2 linked regions of the Verminephrobacter eiseniae EF01-2 genome follow. Each later gene encodes a partner of the first gene's protein in a complex. Links are inferred from orthologs where the notes say so. Each region holds a gene or a part of one and is shown in the gene's direction. Other genes may lie near its edges.

Region 1 (4,312 bases):
TTTGCTATGTAAGTGGTTGATTTTTCTGGAGTTTAGTCTACGCAACCCTTGCACTGGCGCAGGCCGGTCGATGCCAGCGGGCGTCGTGCGCGCAGATTGCAGGCTCGATGCCTGCGATGGCCTACACGCCGAACGGCGGGCTGACAGATTGAAACACTGATACGGAATCCCCCAAGTTGGCGCCTGCCCTGTCCCGGAGCAGCCGGCCAACGGATCAAAGCGAGCATGTGGTGGTCGATGGCATGGATGGTGACCTTGTGGCAGTGGCTATGGCCCCTGGCTGCTCGCCCGCATCCGGCCCCGGCGGCCTTGCCAGCAGCGCACGCCGCCGCCATCGGCAGCAACACTGCGCCGCTCGCCATCATCCACGCGCCCCTGCCTTTGCCCGCCGCGCCAGCGCTCGGCAGGTGCCGGGCAGCCCCGGTCGTTCCTTTCGCTTTCGTTTTGATGCGTCAGTCCACACATGCCCGGCTCTTGCCGTGCCTGTCATCTGGTTGTTAATGGTTTGAACTGTGGGCAGCAGCCCGCGCAGCCCTGCCCCTTCGTGGCCTGGCTGCACCGCTGCCGCCCGCGACACACAGCAAGGAATCGCATCATGAAGCGGATGCTCATCAACGCCACGCAGCCCGAAGAACGGCGCCTGGCCATCGTCGACGGACAAAAGCTGCTCGACTACGAAATCGAGATCGAGGGGCGCGAACAGCGCAAGGGCAACATCTACAAAGCCGTGGTCACGCGCATCGAGCCTTCGCTGGAAGCCTGTTTCGTCGACTACGGTGAAGACCGCCACGGCTTTTTGCCGTTCAAGGAGATAGCGCGCAGCTACTTCAGCCCCGGCGCCGCGCCCGGCCAGGCGCGCATCAACGAAGTGATCAAGGAGGGCCAGGAACTGCTGGTGCAGATCGAAAAGGAAGAGCGCGGCAACAAGGGCGCGGCGCTGACCACCTTTGTCTCGCTGGCCGGCCGTTATGTGGTGCTGATGCCGAACAACCCCCGTGGCGGCGGCGTTTCGCGCCGCATCGAGGGTGAAGACCGCGCCGAGCTCAAGGAGGCGATGGACCAGCTCGAATACCCCGGCGGCATGAGCATCATCGCGCGCACCGCCGGCATTGGCCGCAGCGCGCCCGAATTGCAGTGGGACCTGAACTACCTGCTCAAATTGTGGAACGCGATCGACGGCGCGGCCCAGAGCGGCAAGGGCGCCTTCCTGATCTACCAGGAATCGAGCCTGGTGATCCGCGCGATCCGCGACTACTTCAACAACGACATCGGCGACATCCTCATCGACACCGACGACATCTACGAGCAGGCGCAGCAGTTCATGGCGCATGTGATGCCCGAGCATGCCGCCCGCGTCAAGCGCTACCGCGACGCGGCCGCGCTGTTCAGCCGCTTTCAGATCGAGCACCAGATCGAATCGGCCTACGCCCGCACCGTGCAACTGCCCTCGGGGGGCGCCATCGTGATCGACCACACCGAAGCGCTGGTGTCGGTGGACGTGAACTCGGCCCGCGCCATCAAGGGCGGCGACATCGAGGACACCGCCACCCGCACCAACCTGGAAGCCGCCGACGAAGTGGCGCGCCAGATGCGCTTGCGCGATTTGGGCGGCCTGATCGTGATCGACTTCATCGACATGGAGGAAAGCAAGAACCGCCGCGAAGTGGAAAACCGCCTGCGCGAGGCATTGCGCCAAGACCGCGCGCGCGTGCAGTTCGGCACCATCAGCAAGTTCGGCCTGATGGAGATGAGCCGCCAGCGCCTGAAGCCCGCGCTCGCCGAGGGCTCGTCCATCCCCTGCCCGCGCTGCGGCGGCTCGGGCCATATCCGCGACACCGAATCTTCGGCGCTGCAAATCCTGCGCATCATCCAGGAAGAATCGATGAAGGACAACACCGCCGCCGTGCACTGCCAGGTGCCGGTGGAAGTGGCCTCGTTCCTGCTCAACGAAAAGCGCACCGAGATCGCCAAGATCGAGTTCAGGCAGCGCGTGAGCGTGCTGATGGTGCCGAACAAGACACTGGAAACCCCGAACTACCGCCTGGAGCGCTTGAAGCACGACGACCCGCGCCTGGACCATATCGAAGCCAGCTACAAGCTCGCCGAAGAAGTGCAAGACCCCACCGCCGTGACACGCCGCTCGCAAGAGCCGACCAACAAGCAGACCCCGGTCATCAAAGGCGTGCTGCCCGACGCCCCGGCCCCGGCCCCAATACCGGCTCCGGCTCCGGCCCCGGCTGCACAATCCCGCCCCGAAAGCGCAGCCTTGCCACCGCCGGGCGGCCAGCGGCCCGCTGCCCCGGCGCCCGTGGCTGGCGCAGCGCAAGAGCCGGGCTTTCTGACCTGGCTCAAGAGCGTGCTCGGCTTTGGCACCGCGCCAGCGCCAACGCCCGCAGCGGCCACGACAGGCCGCAGCGAACCCCGGCGCGATGGCCGCAGCGCCGAAGGCCGTGGCCGCCGTGGCGAGCGCACACCCCGCGATGCCGAGGGCCGCCCATCCCGTGATGCCGAAGGCCGCACACCCCGTGATGCCGACAACCGCGCAGCGCGCAATACCAATACCGCGCGTGACGCCGAAGGCGCAGGCCGCGAAGGCCGGGCGGTCCGTGAAGGCCGCAATGCCCGCGACGGTGGCCGTGGCCGCCGCTCTGCGGTGCCGGATGGCGCGCCACGCCAGCAGACCGCCGACGCCAGCAGTGACGGCAGCGCAGCGCCGGTGGAAGGACTGAACGGCCAGCACATCGGCAACGGCGCGCCGGCCCAACCACAGCGCGGCCCGCGCCACGAGCGTGCTGAGCGTGCTGAGCGTGCTGAGCGTGCTGAGCGCGGCGAGCGTGTCGAAGGCCGTGCCGAGCGCGGCGCTGCCGCGCCAGAAGGCGCCGGCGCCGGCCGTTTTCCCGACACGCTGCCGCTGGCCGCGCTGCCCGATCTGGACCTGAGCAGCAGCCCCGTCACGCTGCACGGAAACGATGTCGACGGCACCGATGGCGGCGCCCCCGGCAGCGAAGACCCGCAGCGCCGCGAGCGCCGTTCGCGTGACCGCTACGGCCGCTACCGGCGCGATCGCCGTGATCGCCATGAGCCAGGCCCGCGCGACGCCGCCACCGACGCCGAGGCCGACGCGCCAGCGCCGATGGATGCCGACCCCGCAGCCGCGCCCGCGCAGGACGAGTCCCCGCGCCGCAGCTACTTCAGCGCCGCCACGCCGGCGCCGGCCAGCGCAGCACCGGTGGCCCCGGTCCCGGCGCCTGACGAGGCCGTGATGGCCGCCCCGGTGACCGCCGTCGCTGCTGCGCCGGCGCTGGCCGAGGCGGACATTGCCGTGCCGGTCGCGCCCATTGCGCCAATTGCGCCAATTGCGCCAATTGCGCCCATTGCGCCGGTTGCGCCAGTGGCTGCCGTCCCGGTCACCCCGGCCACCCCTGCGGCAACCCCGGTCGCGCATACCCTGCCCCGGGTTCAGTCCTTCACGCTGCCCATCGATGAGTTGCAGCAGGTCGCCGCCACCTCGGGCCTGCAATGGGTGAACTCCGACGCCGACAAGATCGCTGCCGTCCAGGCGGCGATTGCCGCTGAGCCTGCGCCGATCCGCGTGCCGCGTGAGCGGATGCCGGTGCCGGAGCCAGACGATGGCCCGCTGGTGCTGGTGGAAACCCGCCGCGACCTGTCGGCGCTCACCCTGCCCTTCGAGGCGCAACCGCCTGCGGCCTGATGCCTGGCCGGTCGTTCTTCCGACAATGGCTCTGCGGCGACCCCGCAGAGCGCTTTACCGATCTGCTGGCCCATCTTTCACCCCCGGCTCCCGATGCTGTTGCTGCTGTCCCCCGCCAAATCGCTGGACTACGCCACGCCCTTGCCTGAAGGCTGGCCGCATTCCACGCCTTGTTTCATCGCGCAGTCCAGCGCGCTGATCGCGTTGCTGCGCAGCCGGTCGCCGCAGCAGATCGCTGCGCTGATGCAGCTGAGCGCGCCGCTGGCGGCGCTCAATGCCGAGCGCTACCAGGCCTGGCAGCCGCGTTGCAGCGCCAGCAACTCGCGCCAGGCGCTGCTGGCTTTCGACGGCGATGTCTACGAGGGCTTGCAGGCGCGCACGCTGAGCGCGCCGGATCTGGACTGGGCGCAGCAGCATCTGGCCATCCTCAGTGGTCTGTACGGCGTGTTGCGCCCGCTGGACCGGATACAGCCCCACCGGCTGGAGATGGGCACGCGCCTGGCCACTGCGGCCGGCGGCAACCTCTACCAGTTCTGGGGCCGCCAGATTGCCGAGCATCTGAACCACCGGCTGCATGACGACCCCGACCCGGTGCTCGTC
Region 2 (3,601 bases), 2.1 Mb from region 1 along the record:
TGGCGGCCTTGGCACATGCCGACGAGATCACGCCGCAGGTGGTGGCCCATCTGAAGCACTGCCGTGACACGCTGGTCGCCCTGCTGCAGGCGCTGCCGGGGGTCGAGGTGGCGGCTGCGCGCGCCGGCATGTATGCCTTTTTCCGCATGGCAGCGCACGACGATTCTCTGGCGCTGGCCAAGCAGTTGCTGGCGCAGGCCGGCCTGGGCCTGGCGCCGGGCAATGCCTTCGGCCCCGAGGCCCAGGGGTGGTTGCGCTGGTGCTTTGCCTGCCAGGACACCGGGCGGCTGGTGCAGGGCGTGCAGCGGCTGAAAAACTGGGCCGGGCTATAATCGGCCGGTTTTGCATGGTGCAAGACACACGCCGGCAGCCATTTCCGATCGCCGGCGCAAGTCAAAACCGCCAGGCCCGCCCAACCCGTACAGCGGTGGGCCCATCTTCCAAGGAAAGACATGATCGCATCCTCCATCAAGGCCGAAGTCGTCAAGGCGAACGCCCGCGCGGCCAATGATACCGGCAGCCCCGAAGTGCAAGTGGCCCTGCTGACCGCCCGCATCAACGAACTGACGCCGCACTTCAAGACCCATGCGAAGGACCACCATGGCCGCCGTGGCCTGCTGCGCATGGTCAGCCGCCGCCGCAAGCTGCTCGATTACCTCAAGGCAAAGGACGCAGACCGTTACACCGCGCTGATTGCCAAGTTGGGGCTGCGCAAATAATCTCACCACATGCAAAAACGCCTGGGCCTGCTCAGGCGTTTTTCACTTCGCAGCCACATGCAGAACATGCAGCGTGAACCTGTGCCGTTCCTTCGCCGGAACGCCATCGGGTGGCGAATGGCGCCACAGCGCAATCGGGTAGTTCAAAACAGGAGTTGAAATGGGAATTTTCAATAAAGTCACCAAGACTTTCCAATGGGGTGACCAGACCGTCGTCATGGAGACCGGCGAAATCGCCCGCCAGGCCAGCGGCGCGGTGCTGGTGAGCATCGACGACACCGTGGTGCTGGCCACCGTGGTCGCGTCCCGTTCGATCAAGCCCGGCCAGGACTTCTTCCCGCTGACGGTGGACTACATCGAGAAGACCTACGCTGCGGGCAAGATCCCCGGCAGTTTCTTCAAGCGCGAAGCCAAGCCCAGCGAGCATGAAACGCTGACCAGCCGCCTGATCGACCGGCCGCTGCGCCCGCTGTTCCCGCAGGGCTTTTTCAATGAGGTGCATCTGGTCATCCACACCTTGTCGCTGAACCCCGAGGTCGACGCCGACATCGCCGCGCTGATCGCCAGCAGTGCCGCGCTGGCGCTCTCCGGCATTCCGTTCAATGGCCCGATCGGGGCTGCGCGCGTGGGTTACATCCAGGGCGAGTACCGGCTCAATCCCGGCCCCACGGCGCGCAAAAGCTCGCAGTTGGATCTGGTGGTGGCCGGCACCGAAGCGGCGGTGCTGATGGTCGAATCCGAGGCGCAGCAATTGTCCGAAGAGATCATGCTCGGCGCCGTGGTGTTCGGCCATCAGCAAGGCAAGGTGGCGATCGATGCCATCCACGAGTTGGTGCACGCAGCCGGCAAGCCGGTGTGGCAATGGGAAGCGCCGGCCAGGGATGAGGCGCTGATCGCCCGGGTGGCGGCGCTGGCGGACGACAAGCTGCGCGCGGCCTACCAGATTCGCAACAAGCAGGCCCGCACCGAGGCTTGCCGTGCAGCCTATGCGGCGGTGCTGGCGCAGTTGCAAGCCGATGGCGTCGAATGCGACACCGTGAAGGCCGAGGGCCTGCTGTTCGACATCGAAGCGGGCATCGTGCGCAGCCAGATACTGGCCGGCGAGCCGCGCATCGACGGCCGTGACACGCGCACCGTGCGCCCCATCGAGATCCGCGCCGGCGTGCTGCCCCGGGCCCATGGCTCGGCGCTGTTCACGCGCGGCGAAACCCAGGCCCTGGCGGTGGCCACGCTGGGCACCGAGCGCGATGCGCAGCGCATCGACGCGCTGGCCGGCGAGTACGATGACCGCTTCATGCTGCACTACAACATGCCGCCCTTTGCCACCGGCGAAGTGGGGCGCATGGGTTCGACCAAGCGCCGCGAAATCGGCCATGGCCGTCTGGCCAAGCGGGCGCTGGTGGCGGTGCTGCCGACCAAGGAGGAGTTTCCCTACACCATGCGCGTGGTCTCGGAGATCACCGAATCCAATGGCTCCTCGTCGATGGCCTCGGTCTGCGGGGGCTGCCTGTCGCTGATGGACGCGGGCGTGCCGATGAAGGCGCATGTGGCGGGTATCGCAATGGGCCTGATCAAGGATGGCAACCGCTTTGCGGTGCTGACCGACATTCTGGGCGACGAAGATCACCTCGGGGACATGGACTTCAAGGTGGCCGGCACCACGGCGGGCATCACGGCATTGCAGATGGACATCAAGATCCAGGGCATCACCCGGGAGATCATGCAGGTGGCGCTGGCGCAGGCCAAGGAAGCGCGCATGCATATCCTGGGCAAGATGCAGCAAGCCATCGGCCAGGCCAAGACCGAGGTGTCGAACTTTGCGCCCAAGCTGTACACGATGAAGATCAACGCCGAGAAAATCCGCGACGTGATCGGCAAGGGCGGCGCCGTGATCCGGGCGCTGACCGAAGAAACCGGCTGCCAGATCAACATCGAGGAGGACGGCACGATCACCATCGCCGCGACCGACGCCGCCAAGGCCGACATCGCCAAGCGCCGCATCGAGCAGATCACCGCCGAGATCGAGATCGGCAAGATCTACGAAGGCCCGGTGACCAAGCTGCTGGACTTCGGCGCGCTGATCAACCTGCTGCCCGGCAAGGACGGGCTGCTGCACATCAGCCAGATCGCCCACGAGCGCGTCGAGAGGGTGTCCGATTACCTGAGCGAAGGCCAGATCGTGCGGGTCAAGGTGATGGAAGCCGACGAAAGGGGTCGCGTCAAGCTGTCGATGAAGGTGCTGGCCGAACGCCCTGCCCCGGGCAGCGACCGTTTCGGCACAGGCAGCGAGCGCCCTGCGCCGGGCAGCGACCGTCCGGCACTGGCCGAACGCGAGCCGCGGCGTGAGATGCGCGACCATGGCCATCCGCCATCGGAGCAACAGCAGCAGCAATCGCCGCCCGCCGATACCGGCTCCGGGCAGCGCGTCGGCTGATCCCCATTGCCATCGATGTTGCCGCGACTGGCGCCGGGCAAACCATGCGCTGGTGGCCAGGATCGCTTGGCTGCGTCGTCACCCCACAACCCCCATCGTCCCCCATGAAGCGCACCATGCAGGCGGTAGAGATACGCTCCTTTGGCGGCCCCGAGGTGCTCGGTCTGGCCGAGCGCCCGGTGCCGCAACCGGGCACGGCAGAGTTGCTGATCCGTGTTCGCGCCAGTGGCGTCAACCGGCCCGATGTGTTGCAGCGGCTCGGGCACTATGCACCGCCGCCGGGCAGTTCTGACATTCCGGGGCTGGAAGTCGCCGGCGTGGTCGAGTCCGGCGATGCGGCGGCGCTGGCCGAGGCCGGCATCCGGGTCGGCGATCGCGTCTGCGCGCTGCTGGCCGGCGGGGGCTATGCGCAGTGGTGCGTGGCGCCGGTCGTGCAATGCCTGCCGGT

Evidence for each region. The genes of interacting proteins can lie anywhere in the genome.
Region 2: the proteins of VEIS_RS23200 (region 1) and pnp are in contact, whole or in part, in a cryo-EM structure (PDB 9QH0), measured with the Escherichia coli proteins. The link is inferred for Verminephrobacter eiseniae EF01-2 from one-to-one orthologs.

The regions. Positions count from the first base shown.
Region 1 is NC_008786.1:5,285,905-5,290,216, forward strand. The notes cover bases 231-3,912. They hold VEIS_RS23200 (Rne/Rng family ribonuclease), read left to right. Parts: upstream 231-595; coding sequence 596-3,712; downstream 3,713-3,912. Other genes in these bases: yaaA (peroxide stress protein YaaA), read left to right, coding at 3,806-3,912. Outside these bases: more of yaaA, read left to right, coding at 3,913-4,312. UniProt on the Escherichia coli protein: Endoribonuclease that plays a central role in RNA processing and decay. Required for the maturation of 5S and 16S rRNAs and the majority of tRNAs. Also involved in the degradation of most mRNAs.
Region 2 is NC_008786.1:3,164,445-3,168,045, reverse strand. The notes cover bases 546-3,516. They hold pnp (polyribonucleotide nucleotidyltransferase), read left to right. Parts: upstream 546-879; coding sequence 880-3,153; downstream 3,154-3,516. Other genes in these bases: VEIS_RS13725 (NAD(P)H-quinone oxidoreductase), read left to right, coding at 3,270-3,516; rpsO (30S ribosomal protein S15), read left to right, coding at 546-719. Also shown: VEIS_RS13740 (pyridoxal phosphate-dependent aminotransferase), read left to right, coding at 1-332; more of rpsO, read left to right, coding at 453-545; more of VEIS_RS13725, read left to right, coding at 3,517-3,601. UniProt on the Escherichia coli protein: Involved in mRNA degradation. Catalyzes the phosphorolysis of single-stranded polyribonucleotides processively in the 3'- to 5'-direction. Also involved, along with RNase II, in tRNA processing.